3 regions of the Streptomyces sp. NPDC004788 genome follow, and region 3 is predicted to be linked to each of the others. Evidence: riboswitches for the same ligand, from Rfam matches in the RefSeq annotation. Region 3 holds a riboswitch; each other region holds the start of a gene.
What was found. A riboswitch is a leader RNA that binds a small molecule or an ion and turns the genes downstream of it on or off. The one in region 3 is predicted to bind cobalamin.
Positions count from the first base shown of each region.

Region 1: it holds a riboswitch for cobalamin, as region 3 does, so the genes downstream of both, ACWEJX_RS08670 (ribonucleoside-diphosphate reductase subunit alpha) here and cobN (cobaltochelatase subunit CobN) in region 3, are expected to answer to the same signal.
Region 2: it holds a riboswitch for cobalamin, as region 3 does, so the genes downstream of both, ACWEJX_RS05060 (cobalamin biosynthesis protein) here and cobN (cobaltochelatase subunit CobN) in region 3, are expected to answer to the same signal.

Region 1 is NZ_JBSGBF010000012.1:102,362-108,651, forward strand. Features, by position in the region: gene ACWEJX_RS08650 (tetratricopeptide repeat protein) at 1-694, shown strand, start outside; gene def (peptide deformylase) at 758-1,408, shown strand; gene ACWEJX_RS08660 (ribosomal maturation YjgA family protein) at 1,384-1,806, opposite strand; gene ACWEJX_RS08665 (ribonucleotide-diphosphate reductase subunit beta) at 1,840-2,865, opposite strand; gene ACWEJX_RS08670 (ribonucleoside-diphosphate reductase subunit alpha) at 2,856-5,219, opposite strand; cobalamin riboswitch at 5,347-5,469, opposite strand; gene ACWEJX_RS08675 (GNAT family N-acetyltransferase) at 5,517-6,032, opposite strand; partial or broken gene ACWEJX_RS08680 (sodium:solute symporter) at 6,110-6,290, opposite strand, start outside.
Region 2 is NZ_JBSGBF010000006.1:10,792-17,081, reverse strand. Features, by position in the region: gene ACWEJX_RS05070 (putative cobaltochelatase) at 1-1,129, opposite strand, end outside; gene ACWEJX_RS05065 (cobyric acid synthase) at 1,290-2,798, opposite strand; gene ACWEJX_RS05060 (cobalamin biosynthesis protein) at 2,795-3,778, opposite strand; adenosylcobalamin (AdoCbl) riboswitch at 3,824-3,916, opposite strand; gene ACWEJX_RS05055 (hypothetical protein) at 4,110-4,331, opposite strand; gene ACWEJX_RS05050 (anion permease) at 4,360-5,643, opposite strand; gene ACWEJX_RS05045 (alpha/beta hydrolase) at 6,002-6,290, shown strand, end outside.
Region 3 is NZ_JBSGBF010000015.1:89,838-96,127, reverse strand. Features, by position in the region: gene ACWEJX_RS10130 (cobalt-precorrin-5B (C(1))-methyltransferase) at 1-462, opposite strand, end outside; gene ACWEJX_RS10125 (cobalt-precorrin-6A reductase) at 484-1,236, shown strand; gene cobJ (precorrin-3B C(17)-methyltransferase) at 1,312-2,829, opposite strand; gene ACWEJX_RS10115 (precorrin-8X methylmutase) at 2,826-3,479, opposite strand; gene ACWEJX_RS10110 (cobalamin biosynthesis protein CobG) at 3,476-4,906, opposite strand; cobalamin riboswitch at 5,029-5,170, shown strand; gene cobN (cobaltochelatase subunit CobN) at 5,212-6,290, shown strand, end outside.

The DNA of each region.
Region 1 (6,290 bases), on a different contig from region 3:
CGCCCTGCAGGACTGGCCGCTGGCCCGCCGCGCCTGGCAGGCGTACGGCCTGAAGGTCCCCGGGGCCGCCGCCGGCACCGGCGAGCCGGCCGGGATGGAGCTCGGCAGCGCGGCCGTGCGGCTCTCCCCGGAGGGCGAGGCCGAGGTTGTCTGGGGCCGCCGGCTCGACCCGGCCCGGATCGAGGTCCTGTCCATCCCGCTGCCGTCGTCCGGGCGGCGCTGGGGCGAGGTCGTGCTGCACGACGGCGTGCCCAACGGCGAGCGCACCACCAGCGCCGGCCCCTCGTACCCGGTCTTCGACGAGATCGAGCTGTGGGCGCCGTCGCCGGTGCCCACCTGGGTGGTGCTCCTGGAGGCCGCCACCGAGGCCGACCGGGACGCCCTGGAGCAGCTCGCCGCCGACGCGGGCTTCGCCGCCGAGGACTGGTCGTCCTCCGTACGGCTGCTCTGCCGCGCCTGCTCCGAGTCGACCATGCCCAGCGCCGAGGGCGAGGGCGAGCACCTGGACCCGCACGACCACAGCGAGCCTGGGCACCCCGGTCCGCTCGGCCACCGCTCGCCCGGCGAGCTGTGGGTGCCCGAGCGGGAGTGCGGCATCGCGGCCCCCGCCGGCCTGGTCCGGGGGCTGCTCGACAGCTGGGTGGCGGACAGCCCGGACAGCCGGGAATGGCGTGATCTGGAGGAAGTCTGCTGACCGCTGCCCGTAGGCTGTACCCGGTACAGGTTCCAGGTCCGAGGAAGAGGGCGTACGGCGGAGATGTCGCAGCAGGGCACTGAGCAGGAGCAGACGGGCGTGTACGCCGTGGACGACGAGGGCTTCATCGTCGACACCGAGGACACCGAGGCCCGCGAGGCCGCCCACCGCGAGCGCGGCACCTCGCGCCCCATCACGGTCGTGGGCAACCCCGTCCTGCACCGGGAGTGCAAGGACGTCACCGACTTCGACGACGAGCTGGCGCAGCTCATCGACGACATGTTCGCCAGCCAGCGCACCGCCGAGGGCGTCGGCCTCGCCGCCAACCAGATCGGCGTCGACCTGAAGGTCTTCGTCTACGACTGCATGGACGACGAGGGCAAGCGCCACGTCGGTCACGTGATCAACCCGGTCCTCGTCGATCTGCCGGCCGACCGGCGGCACCTCGACGACTCCAACGAGGGCTGCCTCTCGGTGCCGACCGCGTACGCCGAGCTGGCCCGCCCGGACTACGCCGAGGTCACCGGCCAGGACATGAAGGGCAACCCGATCAAGGTCCGCGGCACCGGCTACTTCGCCCGCTGCCTCCAGCACGAGACGGACCACCTCTACGGCTTCCTCTACATCGACAAGCTGTCGAAGCGGGACCGCAAGGACGCCCTGCGCCAGATGGAAGAGGGCACGCCGCGCTACCCGGTCGTCCCGAACGACTGACCCTCGCCCCTGCGCGCACCCACGGCGCGGTGGACGGCCCAGCCGACCGCCGCGCCGATCGCGTACCAGAACAGGTCCGGCACGTTGAACGTCGTGCCGAGCACGAGGCGCGCGAGCGTGCTGCGCGCGGCCAGCTCCGCCGGTACGCCGGTCAGCTGGAACAGCTCCACGGCCCAGCTGAACCCGAGGGCCACCCAGGCCGCCACGGCCGGCCGGACCCGCGGCGCGACCAGCACCACCAGGGCCAGGACGAGGAGCGTGTAGAGCGCGTCGCCCGCGTACTTCGCGACGACGCCCGACGCCGCGGACCTGATTCCCAGGCCCGCGGCGACGGTGAGCAGAGCGGCGGAGCACGCCAAGAGGCGCGTGCCGAGCCGCGCGCGTAGGAGGATCCCCATGCCGGGCACCCTACGCGTCCGGAACCGAGGCGATCAGAAGTCCTCGTCGAGGTCGACCGAGCCCTCGACCGCCACCTGGTAGGCGGACGGCCGGCGCTCGAAGAAGTTCGTCAGCTCCTGGACGCCCTGGAGCTCCATGAACGCGAACGGGTTCTCCGAGCCGAACACCGGGGCGAAGCCCAGGCGGGTCAGGCGCTGGTCGGCGACGCACTGGAGGTACTCGCGCATCGACTCCGTGTTCATGCCCGGCAGGCCGTCACCGCACAGGTCCTGGCCGAACTGGAGCTCCGCCTCGACGGCCTCCTTCAGCATGTCGGTGACCTGCTGCTGCAGCTCGTCGTCGAAGAGCTCCGGCTCCTCCTTGCGGACGGTGTCCACGACCTCGAAGGCGAAGTTCATGTGCATCGTCTCGTCCCGGAACACCCAGTTGGTGCCGGTGGCCAGGCCGTGCAGCAGACCGCGGCTGCGGAACCAGTACACGTAGGCGAAGGCGCCGTAGAAGAACAGGCCCTCGATGCAGGCGGCGAAGCAGATCAGGTTGAGCAGGAAGCGGCGCCGGTCGGCGGCCGTCTCCAGGCGCTCGATCTTCTCGACCGAGTCCATCCACTTGAAGCAGAACTGCGCCTTCTCGCGGATCGACGGGATGTTCTCGACGGCCGCGAAGGCCGCCGCGCGGTCGTCCGGGTCGGGCAGGTAGGTGTCGAGCAGCGTCAGATAGAACTGGACGTGCACGGCCTCCTCGAAGAGCTGGCGGCTCAGGTAGAGGCGCGCCTCCGGGGAGTTGATGTGCTTGTAGAGCGTCAGCACCAGGTTGTTGGCCACGATCGAGTCGCCGGTCGCGAAGAAGGCGACGAGACGGCCGATCATGTGCTGCTCGCCCGGGGACAGCTTGGCGAGGTCGGCGACGTCCGAGTGGAGGTCGACCTCCTCCACGGTCCAGGTGTTCTTGATGGCGTCCCGGTAGCGCTCGTAGAAGTCCGGGTAGCGCATCGGACGCAGGGTCAGTTCGAAGCCCGGGTCGAGCAGGTTGTTCTTACGGGTGGTGCTCATTACTGGCATGCCTCGCAGGACTCGGGGTTCTCCAGGGAGCAGGCGACGGCGTCCGCGTCGGGCGCGGCCTGCTGGACGGGGATCGTGGTGGCCTGGGCGGCGCGGGCGATCCGGGTCGCCGGACGCGAGCGCAGGTAGTACGTGGTCTTCAGGCCCTGCTTCCAGGCGTACGCGTACATCGACGACAGCTTGCCGATGGTCGGCGTCTCCATGAACAGGTTCAGGGACTGCGCCTGGTCCAGGAACGGGGTGCGGGCGGCGGCCATGTCGATCAGGCCGCGCTGCGGGATCTCCCAGGCCGTGCGGTACAGCTCGCGCACCTCGGCCGGCACCCAGCCGAAGCCGGCCACCGAGCCGTTGGCGTCGCGCAGCGCCTCACGGGTCTGCGCGTCCCACACGCCGAGCTCCTTGAGCTCCGCCACCAGGTACGAGTTGACCTGGAGGAACTCGCCGGACAGCGTCTCGCGCTTGAACAGGTTGGAGACCTGCGGCTCGATGCACTCGTAGACGCCCGCGATCGAGGCGATCGTCGCGGTCGGGGCGATGGCGAGCAGCAGGCTGTTGCGCATGCCGACGGCGGCGATCCGCTCGCGCAGCGCGGCCCAGCGCTCCGGCCAGTTCAGCTCGACGTCGTAGTGGTCCGGGTGCAGCACACCGCGCGCGGTGCGGGTCTTGTCCCAGGCCGGCAGCGGGCCGTTGCGCTCGGCGAGGTCGGCGGACGCCTCGTACGCGGCGAGCATGATCCGCTCGGCGATCCGGGTGGACAGGGCGCGCGCCTCGGCCGAGTCGAAGGGCAGCCGCAGCTTGAAGAAGACGTCCTGGAGGCCCATCGCGCCCAGGCCCACCGGACGCCACTTGGCGTTGGAGCGGCCGGCCTGCTCGGTCGGGTAGAAGTTGATGTCGACGACCCGGTCGAGGAACGTGACGGCGGTGCGGACGGTCGCGTCGAGGCGCTCCCAGTCGATGTCCGAACCGACGACGAAGGCGCCCAGGTTGACCGAGCCGAGGTTGCAGACGGCGGTCTCGCCGTCGTTGGTGACCTCGATGATCTCGGTGCAGAGGTTGGAGGAGTGGACGACCGTGCCGGGCTCTGCGGTCTGGTTCGCGGTCCGGTTGGCGGCGTCCTTGAAGGTCATCCAGCCGTTGCCGGTCTGCGCCAGGGTGCGCATCATGCGGCCGTACAGGTCGCGGGCCGGCATGGTCTTGCGGGCCAGGCCCGCCGCCTCGGCCTTGCGGTAGGCGGCGTCGAACTCCTCGCCGTACAGGTCGACCAGCTCGGGAACGTCGGCCGGCGAGAACAGCGACCACTCGGCGTCCGCGTTGACCCGGCGCATGAACTCGTCCGGGATCCAGTGCGCGAGGTTGAGGTTGTGCGTACGGCGGGCGTCCTCGCCGGTGTTGTCGCGGAGCTCCAGGAACTCCTCGATGTCCGCGTGCCAGGTCTCCAGGTAGACCGCGGCGGCGCCCTTGCGGCGGCCGCCCTGGTTCACGGCGGCGACGGAGGCGTCCAGCGTCTTCAGGAACGGGACGATGCCGTTGGAGTGCCCGTTGGTGCCGCGGATCAGCGAACCGCGGGCGCGGATGCGGGAGTACGACAGACCGATGCCGCCCGCGTGCTTCGACAGCCGCGCGACCTGGTGGTAGCGGTCGTAGATGGAGTCCAGCTCGTCCTGCGGCGAGTCGAGCAGGTAGCAGGACGACATCTGCGGGTGGCGGGTGCCGGAGTTGAAGAGCGTGGGGGAGGACGGCAGGTAGTCCAGGCGGCTCATCAGGCCGTAGAGCGCCGTCACCTCGTCGAGCGCGCGGACCGAGTCGTCCTCGGCGAGGCCGGCGGCCACGCGCAGCATGAAGTGCTGCGGGGTCTCGATGACCTTGCGGGTGATCGGGTGGCGCAGCAGGTAGCGCGAGTAGAGCGTGCGCAGGCCGAAGTAGCCGAAGCGGTCGTCGGCGGCCGCGTCGATCGTCGCGTCGAGCCGCTCCGCGTGCAGGGCGACGAAGTCGGCCGTGCGGTCGGCGATCAGGCCCTCGCGGTGGCCGACGGCGACGGAGGCGGCGAAGGACACCGCGCCCTGGCCGGCCGCCTCCTGGGCGATCGTGATCGTCAGGAGCCGGGCGGCGAGCCGGGAGTACGCCGGGTCCTCGGCGATCAGCCCGGCGGCGGCCTCCGTGGCCAGCTCGCGCAGCTCCGCCTCGTCCGAGCCGGGGTGCCGGCCGCGCAGCGCGGCGGCGGCGACCCGGCCGGGGTCGGTGTCCGGGAGGTCGGCGGTGAGATCGGTCAGGGTCCGCAGCAGCGCGGTCCCGGGGCCGTCGGTCTCGACCGCGGAAGCCTCGGCCGAAGCCGGATCGGCGGGCGCGATGGTCACGTGGGGGCTCTCCCTCGCTCGGCACGGGGCCAGGACGGGAGGCGGCAACGGGCGCCGTACGCACGGCGGCGCCGCGTCCACCGGCCCACTCCGCGAGGCCCGGACGTCAGTGACACCCGGAACGGACGGACCGGGCGCGCTGTCGGCAGGTCCTCGGACTCACGTCGTACGGAAACGCACTTGGTACACCGTTGCGGGACAGTTCCGGATTTGCACCGGATTCCCCTGCGGCGACAGCGAGGACGAGCATACATGTGGGGGGCGCCCCTCGGAGCACCCCCCACATGTTGTGTGTCGTCAGCGTTCGTTCAGCTCCAGTGAGTAGCTGAGCAGTGTGAACTCGGGCTGGTCGGGGATGGGGTTCCAGTCCCGTTCCGGGGTCCGGTGGAAGCCGAGCCGTTCGTAGATGCGGTGCGCGCCGTGCATCGTGGACTGGGTGGACAGTACGATCCGCACGCAGCCGGCGGCCCGTGCCCGCTCCACGCACGCCCGTACGAGCGCCTCCCCGACGCCCCGGCCGCGGGCCGCGCCGTCGACGGCCAGCATCCGGATCTCCGCCTCGCCCGCGCCGGCCAGGTCGGCCATCGCCCCCGGCTCCGGCACGAAGGTCACGCCGCCCAGCACCGTGCCGTCCCCGTCGACGGCGACGAGGACGTCGGACCGCGCGGCCCGCTTGGCCACGTCCCGCAGTTCGCCCAGGTACCAGTCGCTGTCGCCGAAGACGAGGAAGCCGTCGTCGAGGTACGCCCGACCGGTGATCTCGCCGAGCTCCTCGTACTCCTCGGGCCGTACCGCCCTGATCGTGAAGTCCATGCCCGGCAGTCTGCACCCGACACGGCCGCGCCCGCCTCCCGGAATCCAGGGGGCGGGCGCAGCCGTGTCGTGCCGGGTCAGTGGCCGGTGCCGACCTTCGGCAGTTCGGTGACGACGCCCGCGTCGCCCGCGTCGGCCGTGTAGTCCTCCGGCGAGGTCTCGTCGACGCCGTCGGGGGTGCCGACGGAGCGCAGGACCAGGGTGAGGACGACGGTGACGAGGACGTTGAGGACGAAGGCGGTGAGGCCGATGTAGCCG
Region 2 (6,290 bases), on a different contig from region 3:
CCTGCGGCGGAATCCCGCCACCGCCACCGCCACCGCCACCGCCGCCACCGCCACCGCCGGGACCTCCGTCGCCCGGACCGTCCGGCTCGGGCTCGGGCTCGTCATCGGGCTCGTCGTCGCCCTTGAACTGCTCAAGGGTCTCGTCGAGCTTGTCCTCGTCAAGGCCGGGCGCGTCGAACGGATTGCGCCGACGGCGGTGGGGCAGCGCGAGCAGCGCCGCCTGCCGTACGTCCTCGGAGGTGACCTCCGTCCGCCCCGCCCACGCGGCGAGCGCGGTCGCCGTGCGGGCCATGACGATGTCGGCGCGCATGCCGTCGACCTCGAACGCGGCGCAGGTCGCGGCGATCTGCAGCAGCACCGCGTCCCCGAGCACCACCTGCGGCAGCAACTCCCGCGCGGCGACGATCCGCTCCCGCAGCGCGGCCTCCTCGCCGGCCCAGCGCGCCACGAACCCGGCCGGGTCGTCCTCGAACGCCAGCCGGCGCCGCACGACCTCCACCCGCTGCTCGGGCTCGCGGGAGGCGGCCACCTCCACGGTCAGCCCGAACCGGTCGAGCAACTGGGGCCGCAGCTCGCCCTCTTCGGGGTTCATCGTGCCGACGAGCAGGAAGCGGGCCGCGTGACGTACGGAGACGCCTTCGCGCTCGACGTACGAGGAGCCCATGGCGGCGGCGTCGAGGAGGTGGTCGATGAGGTGGTCGCTCAGGAGGTTGACCTCGTCGACGTACAGGATCCCCCGGTGCGCCGCCGCGAGCAGTCCCGGCTCGAACGCCTTCACGCCCTCGGCGAGCGCCTTCTCGATGTCGAGCGAGCCGACGAGCCGGTCCTCGGACGCGCCGACGGGCAGCTCGACCATCCGCGCGGGCCGCGCCTCCCGGGCGCCCTCCCCGTGCGGCCCGTCCGGGCACCCCGGATCGGGCGCGGCCGGATCACAGCTGAAGCGGCACCCGGCGACCACCGCCACCTCGGGCAGCAGCTCGGCCAGCGCGCGTACGGCCGTGCTCTTCGCGGTCCCCTTCTCGCCGCGCACGAGGACACCGCCCACCGCCGGGCTCACGGCGTTCAGCAGCAGCGCGAGCCGCAGATCGTCCATGCCGACGACGGCGGTGAACGGATAGCGGGTGCTCATCGGTGGGTAGCTCCTTCGGTTCGCGATGACGCGTCGTCAACATGCCGTCCCGGCACGCTTCCTGCCCAGTGGGCGAGGGGAATCCCCCTCGTGCCGGCCCCCGCGCGGCTTCGCCGCGTAATCCGCGTACTCCGCGCAACCCGTACGGCCCGACCGGCGCTCACGGCGCCCCCGGCGGCACGAACGGCAGCCCCTCCGGCGCGCCCTTCTCGATCAGCCGGAGCAGCGCGTCCGTGTCGGCGTGCTCCTCGATCAGGTCGCCGAGGCGGTCCAGCTGTTCCTCGCGCAGGGCGCCGAACGACGTGTCGGGCGCGGGCACGAAGCGCCGCCCGGCCGCCGCCGCGACCTCGCGCAGGAAGGCGCGGCGGAAGCCGTCGCTCTCCAGGGAGCCGTGCCAGTGGGTGCCCCAGACCGCGCCGACGCGGCAGCCGTCCAGGAACGCCTCCCCGCCCCGTACGTCCGCGACGCCGTGGTGGATCTCGTACCCCTCGACGGGCTCGCCGAGGGCCTCGCCGACCGGGCGGGCCAGCGTCTTCTCGGGCGCGAAGCGGACCCGCACGGGCAGGAGGCCGAGCCCCTCGACGGAGCCGGCCTTCGACTCGACCTCGTCGTCGATGTGCTCGCCGAGGACCTGGAAGCCGCCGCAGATGCCGAGGACCGGACGGCCCTCGGCGGCGCGCCGGGCGAGCGCGTCGGCCAGGCCGCGTTCGCGCAGCCAGGCCAGTGCCTTGACCGTGCCGCGGGTGCCCGGCACCACCACCAGGTCCGCGTCGGCCAGCTCCTCCGGGCGGTCGACGAAGCGCACGACCACGCCCGGCTCGGCGGCCAGCGCGTCGACGTCGGTGAAGTTGGACATGAGGGGTACGGCGCAGACGGCGACCCGCAGCACGTCCTCGCCGACCGGCGGCGCGACGACGGACTCGCGGACCGTGCCGCGCAGCGAGACGCGCAGGCCGTCCTCCTCGTCGATGCCGAGGCCGTGGGCGTACGGCAGGACGCCGAAGGTGCGGCGGCCGGTGAGGCCGTGCAGCATGTCGAGGCCCGGTTCGAGCAGTGTGACGTCGCCGCGGAACTTGTTCACCAGGTAGCCGGCGACGAGCCGCTGGTCCTCGGGCGCGAGGAGCGCGGTCGTGCCGAAGAACTGGGCGAAGACGCCGCCGCGGTCGATGTCGCCGACCACGACGACGGGGAGCCGCGCCGCCCGCGCGATGCCCATGTTGACGATGTCGGTGCGCCGCAGGTTGATCTCGGCCGGGCTGCCCGCGCCCTCGCAGATCACCGCGTCGTGCGTGGCGCGCAGCTCCTCCAGGCAGCCGAGGACCGGCTCGAAGAGCTGCTGCTGCCGGCCGCCGTGGTAGCCCCGGGCGCTCAGCTCGCCGACCGGTTTGCCCATGAGGATCACCTGGCTGGAGCGGTCGCTGCCGGGCTTGAGCAGCACCGGGTTCATCAGCGCCGTCGGCTCGACGCGCGCGGCCTGCGCCTGCATGGCCTGGGCACGGCCGATCTCGGCGCCCTCCCGGGTCACGAAGGAGTTCAGGGACATGTTCTGTCCCTTGAACGGCGCGACCTTCAGGCCCTGCCGGACCAGCCACCGGCAGATGCCGGCCGTGACGACGCTCTTGCCCGCGTCGGACGTGGTCCCGGCGACGAGCAGCCCCCCGCCCTTCATGCGCCCCTCCGCTTCCTGCCGCGTACGGCACTGATGATGGTCCGGCCGCCGACACAGGCGGCCAGGGTCAGCCAGGTCACCCGGCGGGACAGCGTGACGGCCCGCTCGATGTCCGCCACCTCGACGGGCCGCCCGTCCGCGTTGAGGACCGGCCGGTGTTCGACCCGGCCGCCGTACGACAGGGTGCCGCCGAGCCGTACGCCGAGCGCCCCGGCGAAGGCGGCCTCCACCGGGCCGGCGTTGGGGCTCGGGTGCTTGCCCGCGTCCGCCCGCCAGGCCCGTACGGCGCCCCGCGCGTCGCGGCCCGCCACGGCGGCGAGCGCGGCGGTGAGCCGGGCGCCGGGCCAGCCGGCGAGGTCGTCGAGCCGGGCCGAGGCCCAGCCGAAGCGCCGGTAGCGCGGCGACTTGTGGCCGACCATGGCGTCCAGGGTGTTGACCGCGCGGAAGCCGAGCAGGCCCGGCACGCCCGCGACCGCGCCCCAGAAGAGGGCGCCCACGACGGCGTCGGAGGTGTTCTCGGCGACCGACTCGACGACCGCGCGGGCCATCGCGGGCCCGTCGAGCGCCTGCGGGTCGCGGCCGACCAGGTGCGGCATCCGTTCCCGGGCGACCTCCAGGTCGCCGGCGGCGAGCGCGCCGCCGATCGCGCGGGCCTCGCGACCCAGGGTCGTACCGCCGACCACGGCCCACACGGAGGCGGCGGTCAGGGCGGCGGAGGCGGCCCGGCTGCCCCGTACCGTGCGGGCGGCGAGGGCGCCGAGTGCGACGGTGCCGCCGGCGCAGACGGCCGTGTGCAGGGCGCCCCAGGCGCGGTGGTCGCGGTGCAGGCGCTGCTCGACGGCGGCGGCCGCGCGGCCGAAGGCGGCGACGGGATGGGCGCGCCGGGGGTCGCCGACGAGCAGGTCGACGGCGAGGCCGGCGGCCGCTCCGTATGCGAAGACGGCTGTGGTGCGGGACGGGCTCGGGCCGCGGCCGGGCATGGCGCTGTGTCCTCACTCAGGGTCCGCGCCCTGGATCGACGTGACCGGCGGCGAGAGTTCCTGACTCCCGGCCCGTGGGGCCGGTCACAGTGGCGGGACCGCGCCGGAATCGCACCGGACTTCCTCTACTTGCCGCCGTAATGGCTCCGGCAGTCCACCACGCCCCGCGAACACCCGTCAACTCACCCTTGACCTGCGTCGGGTCACTGTGCGAAGCACCACAAACACGGCACCCGAGCACGGCACCCGAGCACGGCGGCACACACAAGCGGCCGGGCGGTCCGCAGGCGTGCTGCGGACCGCCCGGCCGGTGGGTCCGGGATCGTGCGGGTCAGGCGACGATCAGGTAGATGCCGTACGCCACGGCCGCCGCGCAGAGCGCGAAGCAGGCGTACGCGCCGGTGCGGGCCAGTGGGGCCGAGCCGCCGTTGGACGCGGCCTCCTCCTGCTTGGAGAGGCCGGCGACGCCGAGGGTGAAGAAGCCCACGAGGGCGACGGTCACCACGAGGCTGACTCCGAAGACGGAGCCGAGAGCTGCCCAGTCGATCTTCATGTCCGTGCTTCCAGTTCCGTGAGATCCGTCAGACCGCGGCGGCGGGGGCGGCCGGAGCGGCCGGGTCCGCGGGGTTCGGGGCGGGGATGGTGGCCTTCAGGTCCGCGTCCGCGACGGCGGCGACGGAGCCGGCCGGCGGCGGGGTGACGGCCGCGATGGCGGTGGTCACGACACCCGGGGTCTCGGTCTCGGTGGCCGTGGCGGTCGCGGTCTCGACGTCGTTGACGTTGGTGTGGTCGACGACCTGGCGGCGCGAGACGAGCCAGATGCCGACGCAGGAGGCGACCAGGAAGGCCGCGACGACGTAGACGCCCCACTGGCCCTGACGCGCGACGAACTCGGCGCCCGCGCCGACCAGGCCGGCGGCCGGCAGGGTCAGGCCCCAGGCGACGAACATGCGGGTGGCGGTCGACCAGCGGACGACACCGCCCTTGCGGCCCAGGCCCGCGCCCATGACGGAGCCGGAGACGGCGTGCGTGGTCGAGAGGGAGAAGCCCAGGTGGGAGGAGGCCAGGATGACCGTCGCGGCGCTGGTCTGGGCGGCGAAGCCCTGCTGCGGCTGGAGGTCGGTGAGGCCCTTGCCCATGGTGCGGATGATGCGCCAGCCGCCGAGGAAGGTGCCGAGCGCGATCGCCGTACCGGCGGAGACGATGACCCAGACCGGCGGGTTCGAGCCGGGGGCAAGGACGCCGCCGGCGACCAGGGCGAGGGTGATGATGCCCATGGTCTTCTGGGCGTCGTTGGTGCCGTGGGCGAGGGAGACGAGACCGGCGGAGGCGATCTGGCCGGCCCGGTAGCCCTTCTCCTGGGCCTTGCCGTTCTTGTCCTTGCCGATGGCGTACGTCAGGCGGGTGCCGAGCGTCGCGGCGATGCCGGCGACGATCGGGGCGGCGACCGCCGGGATGAGGACCTTGGTGACGACGCTCTCGCCGTTGACGCCGCTGAAGCCGATCGAGGCGACGGTCGCGCCGATGAGGCCGCCCATCAGTGCGTGCGAGGAGCTGGACGGCAGGCCGACCAGCCAGGTCACCAGATTCCAGAGGATCGCGCCGACGAGCGCGGCGAGGATGACTTCGGGCTGGATGCCCGTCTCGTTGACGAGCCCCTTGGAGATCGTCTTGGCGACCTCCACCGAGAGGAACGCGCCGACCAGGTTCAGCACGGCGGACATGGCCACCGCCGTCTTGGGCTTGAGTGCACCGGTCGAGATGGTCGTGGCCATCGCGTTGGCGGTGTCGTGGAAACCGTTCGTGAAATCGAACACTAGAGCTGTCACGACCACAATGGCGAGCAGCAGCGTGATGTGTTCCATTTACCCAGGCAATCGTTCGACGTCAGTGGCTCGTCGAACGTAAGCAACCTGGGTGAACGGAAGATGAACTGGGTCGGGCAAGGTGGTGTCCCGATCCGGGGTCTGGAGATTCCGCTTACGGCTCCGGCGGGCGCGCTGTCCACGATGCGGTCACCGTGCAACCCCGGGTAAACCGTGCGGTTCCGGGCTCCACGCAACGCGCGTAGCTTCCGCCGCTCCCGACCCGTATCGCCCCGTGGACCGCCGTGGAGACTTTCGTCAGCACGGAGGACCCGGTGGACGAGACCCATGTCACTCGAAGGAGCTCGGCGAGCCCCGCCGGGTGGCAGGGCGCGGGCGGGCTGCCGACACTGGGACCGTGCGCCCCGTTACCGCGACGGCAGCGGCCGTCACCACCCTGCTCGGGCTCGGCGCGGCCGCCGTCGTGGCCGGCCGCTACGCCAGCGACGCCGCCCTCGGCGTGCCGTCCGGCCGCCCCTTCCCCGGCGAGCCCAGACTCACCGTGCACGGCACCGGCCCGGAGCGGATCAGCCTCACCCGGAGCCTGGCCGCGCTGCGCCCCGGTACGTACGGGATCGAGGCCGACGGCCTGCACGCCGTCGTCGGCCCGGTGCTCGACCGGGTCCCGCACACCGCCGACACCGTGG
Region 3 (6,290 bases):
GACCTCGACGTCGCCGGTGCCGCCGTGTGCGCCCGCCGCCTCGGCGATGTGGTCGCGCATCATCTGGCGCGGCACCGGATTGATCGCGGGCTCGCCGACCTCCAGGGGCAGCCCGGGCAGGGTGACCGTGCCGACCCCGGGACCCGCGCGGAAGACGACACCCGAGCCGGGCGGCAGGAGCCGTACGGTCGAGCGGACCAGCGCCCCGTGCGTGACGTCGGGATCGTCGCCGGCGTCCTTCACGACGCCCGCCATGGCGGTGTCCGCCGTCAGGGACTCGACGGCCAGGGCGAAGGACGGCGTCTGGCCCTTCGGCAGGGTGATCGTCACCGGGTCCGGGAACTCCCCGGTGAGCAGCGCCGTGTACGCGGCGGTCGTCGCCGCCGTCGCGCAGGCGCCGGTCGTCCAGCCGGGGCGCAGACCCGTGTGCTTGAGTTGGGCCGCACGCCCGCCGGAACTCATGAACGGACCCCCAGGATTCCGATGCTTCCCCTGCACGTACTCATCCTCGGCGGGACGACCGAGGCCCGCGTCCTGGCCGGACTGCTCGCCCCGTCGACGAAGGTGACCAGCTCGCTCGCGGGGCGGGTCGCCGCGCCCCGGCTGCCGGCCGGTGAGGTGCGGATCGGCGGGTTCGGCGGGCCGGCGGGGCTCGCCGCGTGGATACGGGAGCACGCCGTGGACGCGGTCATCGACGCCACCCATCCCTTCGCCGAGCGGATCAGTTTCAACGCGGCCGAGGCGGCCGCCACCGCCCATGTTCCCCTGCTCGCGCTGCGCCGTCCCGGCTGGGTCCCGGTGGAGGGTGACGACTGGCGCGAGGTGACGTCCCTGGACGAGGCCGCGACCGCCCTCGACGGCCTCGGCGACCGGGTCTTCCTCACCACCGGCCGCATGGGCCTCGCCGCCTTCGCCGACTGCCCCCAGTGGTTCCTGGTCCGCTCGGTCGACGCCCCCGAGCCCCCGATGCCCGCCCGCACCGAACTCCTCCTGGACCGCGGCCCCTTCACCCTCGCCGGCGAACGCGCGCTCCTCGCCCGCCACCGCATCGACGTCCTCGTCACGAAGGACAGCGGCGCCACGGCGACCGCCCCCAAGCTCACCGCCGCCCGCGAGGCCGGCATCCCGGTCGTGATCGTCCGCCGCCCGCCGGTGCCCGAGGGGGTCCCGGTCGCCGCGACCCCCGAGGAGGCCGCGGCGTGGGCGATGACGGGCGGCGGCGCCGTGTCGCGCTGAGCGGGCCGCGACGCTTCGTCAACGGCCGGGCCCGGGCCCGGGCCGATGACGACGACCCGGGCGAGCCCACGTCGATCACCCCTGCGGGGTCTCCGTGTCCTCCGGGTAGCGTCGCGGCGTCCACGCGATCGTGCGGCCGTCCGCCCGTTCCGTCACCCGGGTCTGCGACGAGCCGATCAGGAGCAGCGTGCGCATGTCGACCTCGGACGGGTCCAGGGTCTTGAGGGTCAGCACGCGGACCGACTGCTCCGGGCCGCCCACGTCACGCGCGACCACCACCGGGGTGTCCGGCGAGCGGACCTCCAGGAGGAGGTCGCGGGCCGCGGCGACCTGGTGGGTGCGGGACTTGGAGCCCGGGTTGTAGATCGCGAGGACGAGGTCGGCCTCGGCCGCGGCACGCACGCGGCCCGCGATGACCTCCCAGGGCTTGAGGCGGTCGGAGAGCGAGATGGTGGCGTAGTCGTGGCCGAGCGGGGCGCCCGCGGCGGCGGCCGCGGCGTTGGCGGCGGTGACGCCCGGGAGGACCCGTACCGGGATGTCGGCGTACGCCGGTTCGGAGGCGACCTCCAGGACGGCCGTCGCCATCGCGAAGACGCCCGGGTCGCCGCCCGAGACGACGGCGACGCGGCGCCCGCGCCTGGCCAGGTCGAGGGCGAACTCGGCGCGCTCCGACTCGACCTTGTTGTCGGAGCCGTGGCGGCGCTGGCTCGCCCGCAGGACCGGGACGCGGTCGAGGTAGGTGGTGTAGCCGACCAGGTCGTCGGCGTTGACGAGGGCGCCGCGCGACTCGGGGGTCAGCCAGGGCGCGCCGGCCGGGCCGGTGCCGACGACGACGACCTCGCCCTGTTCGCGTACGGGCGGCTGCGCGTCGATACGGGACGGCAGCACGGCCACCGAGAAGTACGGGACCGACTCCGGGTCCACGTCCGTGAGGCGACCGGTGCGCTCGCCCGCCATGAACGCCCGCTCCACGTACCGCGCGTCCTCGATCCGCCCCGCCCGTTCGAGCGCGCGGTGCACGGTCGGGAAGGTGCGGCCGAGCTTCATCACGACCGCCGAGTCGGTGCCCGCGAGCCGGGCCGTCAGCTCGTCCTCCGGCAGCGTGCCGGGGATGATCGTCAGGACCTCCTCCGCCTCGCACAGCGGCTCGCCGAGCCGCGCCGCGGCCGCGCTCACCGAGGTCACGCCGGGGATGACGGTGGTGTCGTAGCGGTCCGCGAGCCGCTTGTGCATGTGCTGGTACGAGCCGTAGAACAGCGGGTCGCCCTCGGCGAGGACGGCGACCGTGCGGCCCGCGTCGAGGTGCGCGGCGAGCCGGGCCGCGGCCTCCTCGTAGAAGTCGTCGAGCGCGCCCCGGTAGCCGCCGGGGTGGTCCGTGGTCTCCACGGTGAGCGGGTACATCAGCCGCTCCTCGACGTGGTCCTCGCGGATGTGCTCGGCGGCGATGGAGCGGGCGATGGAACGGCCGTGGCGGGCCGAGTGGTAGGCGACGACGTCCGCCTCGGCGATGGCCTTCACGGCCGCCACCGTCATCAGGTTCGGGTCGCCGGGGCCGAGCCCGACCCCGTACAGCTTGCCCTTCACGACGCTCATGCCTGGATCTCCGCTTCGTGCGCGAGCGCGTTCAGCGCCGCCGCCGTCATCGCGCTGCCGCCGCGCCGGCCCCGTACCACCAGGTACTCCAGGCCCAGTTCGTTCGCGGCGAGCGCGTCCTTGGACTCGGCGGCGCCTATGAAGCCGACCGGGATGCCGAGCACGGCCGCCGGCTTCCCGGCGCCCTTCGCGATCATCTCCAGGAGGTGGAACAGCGCGGTCGGCGCGTTGCCGATGGCCACGACCGAGCCCTCCAGGCGGTCCCGCCACAGCTCCATCGCCGCGGCCGAGCGCGTGGTGCCGAGCTCGGCGGCGAGCCCGGGCACGGCCGGGTCGGAGAGCGTGCACACCACGTCGTTGTCGGCGGGCAGCCGCTTGCGGGTCACGCCGCTCGCGACCATCTGCGCGTCGCACAGGATCGGCGCGCCCGCGCGCAGGGCGGCGCGGGCGGCGGTGACGACACCGGGCGAGTAGGCGACGTCCTGGACGAGGTCGGTCATGCCGCAGGCGTGGATCATCCGCACCGCGACCGTGGCGACGTCGGCGGGCAGCGCCGCGAGATCCGCCTCGGCGCGGATCGTGGCAAAGGAGCGGCGGTAGATCTCCGCGCCGTCCTTCTCGTACTCGAACATCCTCTTGCTCTCGCTCATCTCGTGGTGGTCGTCGTGGGCGTCGTGATCGTCGTCGTCGTGCGGGCCGATTCGACCGCTTCGGACAGGGACGTACGGGGAGTGGGCACGCCGTCGACCAGGTACGCGTCGTCCCCGACCGCGACCACGTCGATCCACGCGCCGTGCGGGTGCCCGCAGCGCCGCTCGCATCCGGCGTAGTGCACGGGCAACGCCCCCGCGGGCGCCCGCCCGGCGTCCGCCCGCACATCGGCGAGTGACTTCGCGCAACCGGGCCGCCCGGTACAGGCGGTGACCCCGGCGCCGGGAGCGTCGGGCGAGGTGATGAGACCGGCCGCGGCGAGGTCGGGAAGCCGGGACGCGGCGGGGTCGGGGGCCGTGTCCGGTTGCTCTGCCGCCGGCACCACGACCGCCCCGCGCCACGGGGTCAGCCGTACCTCGGCCGCGGGCAGCAGCGCGCGGAGCTGAGCGGCGGTCAGCCGGCCCAGGGGGGCAAGGACGTGTGCCGCACGCTCCCCGAGCGGGCCGGGCGCGGGCGGCGGCGCGTGCGGCATCGGCGGTACGGGTACGGGTACGAGTACGGGCTCCGCCGCGATCCCGGCGCGGGCCAGGGCGGCCGCCCAGTCCGGGGCGTGACCGTCGGGCAGCTCGCGCAGCCGCCAGGCGCCGTTGCCGGCCGCGTCGGCGGCGTCGAGGAAGGCGAGGGCGGCGGCCAGGGCGGCCCGCGCGGCCGTCGTGGCGCTGACGCGAGGGCCTGCGGCGGCCTGGCACGTCGTGTCGGTGTGGGCGGCCCGGGCGGCCGTCGTGGCGCTGACACCAGGGCCTGCACCGGCCTGGGACTCCGCGTCGATCTCCGCGCCGACCCGGCCCTCCGTCACCCGGAACACCCGCGACCCCAGCCACAGCAGCGCGTCGCCCGCTCCTGCGATCAAGGTCACATCGCCGCCGAGCCCGGCCACATCGCCCCGCCCGTCGTCCAGGACGAACAGGAACCGGCCCGAAAGGGACGCCGCCCGCGGCTCCGCGCACAGCAGCGCGTCCAGCTCGCGGGCCCACAACTGCACGTCGGCGTGGCCGAGTCCGTCGAGGCCGGCAGCGGGCGAGGCGAGGATGTTGCGGACGCGCTCGTGGGTGGGGGAGGGGAGGAGACCGGCCCGGTCGAGTAGGGCGGCGAGGTCGGCGCCGCAGCCGTCCGGGAGGCCGCGCAGTTCGAGGTTGCCGCGCGAGGTGACGGTGACGCTGCCGTCCCCCAGCGACTCGGCGGCGTCGGCCAGGACCACGACCTGTGCCTGCGTCAACCGCCCGGCGGGCAGCCGGAGTCGGGCCAGGAACCCGTCGGCGGCGGCATGCAGGCGGAGCGCGCCCGGGCACGCGTCGCCACGGTCCCGTATGACGGGTTCGCCCCGTTCGGGCGCCGGGGGTGGGGTGGGCGGCATGGCGGCGAGCATACCCACGGGGAACCGCACGGCCACCGAGTGTGATCCGGTCGACTCCGCGAGCGCGATCCGGCCCGCTCCCCCGATGTGATCCGGCCGACCCCGCCGTCGCCTCCGGGGCGCGGGTCGCACGATCTAGGATGCAGATCGGCATGGGGTCCCAGGGCCCCGGGGAGGAAGCCCGGTGAGAATCCGGCGCGGTCCCGCCACTGTGAGCCGGTCCCGGGCGATCCCGTGGGCCGGTGAGTCAGGAACTCCTGCCGTCCATACGACCACCCGGGGCGCGGACAACCCCGAGGAAGGGCCTGAGCCTCGCCATGCTCCTGCTGCTGTCGCACTCCGACACCGACCTGCTCAGCGCCCGTGCGGCGAACACCGCCGCCACCGGCGACGAAGGCGTGGAGTGGCGTTACGCCAACCCCGCCCGCCTCCCGCTCGACGACCTCGCGGCGCTGCTCGACGGCGCCGAGCTCGTCGTCGTACGCCTGCTCGGCGGTGTGCGTTCCTGGGAGGAGGGCCTGGACGCGGTGCTCGCCGCCGGGAAGCCGGTGGTCGTGCTGAGCGGCGAACAGGCGCCGGACGCACAGCTCATGGGCTCCTCCACGGTGCCGGTCGGCGTGGCCACCGAGGCGCACGCCTATCTGGCGCACGGCGGCCCGGCGAACCTCGGCCAGCTCGCCCGCTTCCTCTCCGACACGGTCCTGCTCACCGGCCACGGCTTCGAGCCGCCGGCCGCCGCGCCCACCTGGGGCCCGCTCGACCGCCCGGCCAGGGACGTCAGCGGCCCGACCGTCGCGGTGCTCTACTACCGCGCCCACCACATGAGCGGGAACACCGCCTTCGTCGGCGCCCTCTGCGACGCCATCGAGGACGCCGGGGCCAAGGCCCTCCCGCTGTACGTGGCGTCGCTGCGCGCCCCCGAGGCGGAGCTGCTCGACACGCTCCGCTCCGCCGACGCGATCGTCACCACCGTCCTCGCCGCCGGTGGCACCAAGCCGGCCGAGGCGCAGGCGGGCGGTGACGAGGAGGCGTGGGACGCGGGTGCGCTGGCCGCGCTCGACGTGCCGATCCTGCAGGCGCTGTGCCTGACCGGCTCGCGGGCCGCGTGGGAGGAGAACGACGAGGGCCTGTCGCCGCTGGACGCGGCCAGCCAGGTCGCCGTGCCGGAGTTCGACGGCCGGCTGATCACCGTCCCGTTCTCCTTCAAGGAGATCGACGAGGACGGCCTGCCGGCGTACGTGGCGGACGCCGAGCGCGCCGCCCGGGTCGCCGGCATCGCCGTCCGGCACGCCCGGCTGCGGCACATCCCGAACGCCGAGAAGAAGCTGGCGCTCGTCCTCTCCGCGTACCCGACGAAGCACTCCCGGATCGGCAACGCCGTCGGCCTGGACACCCC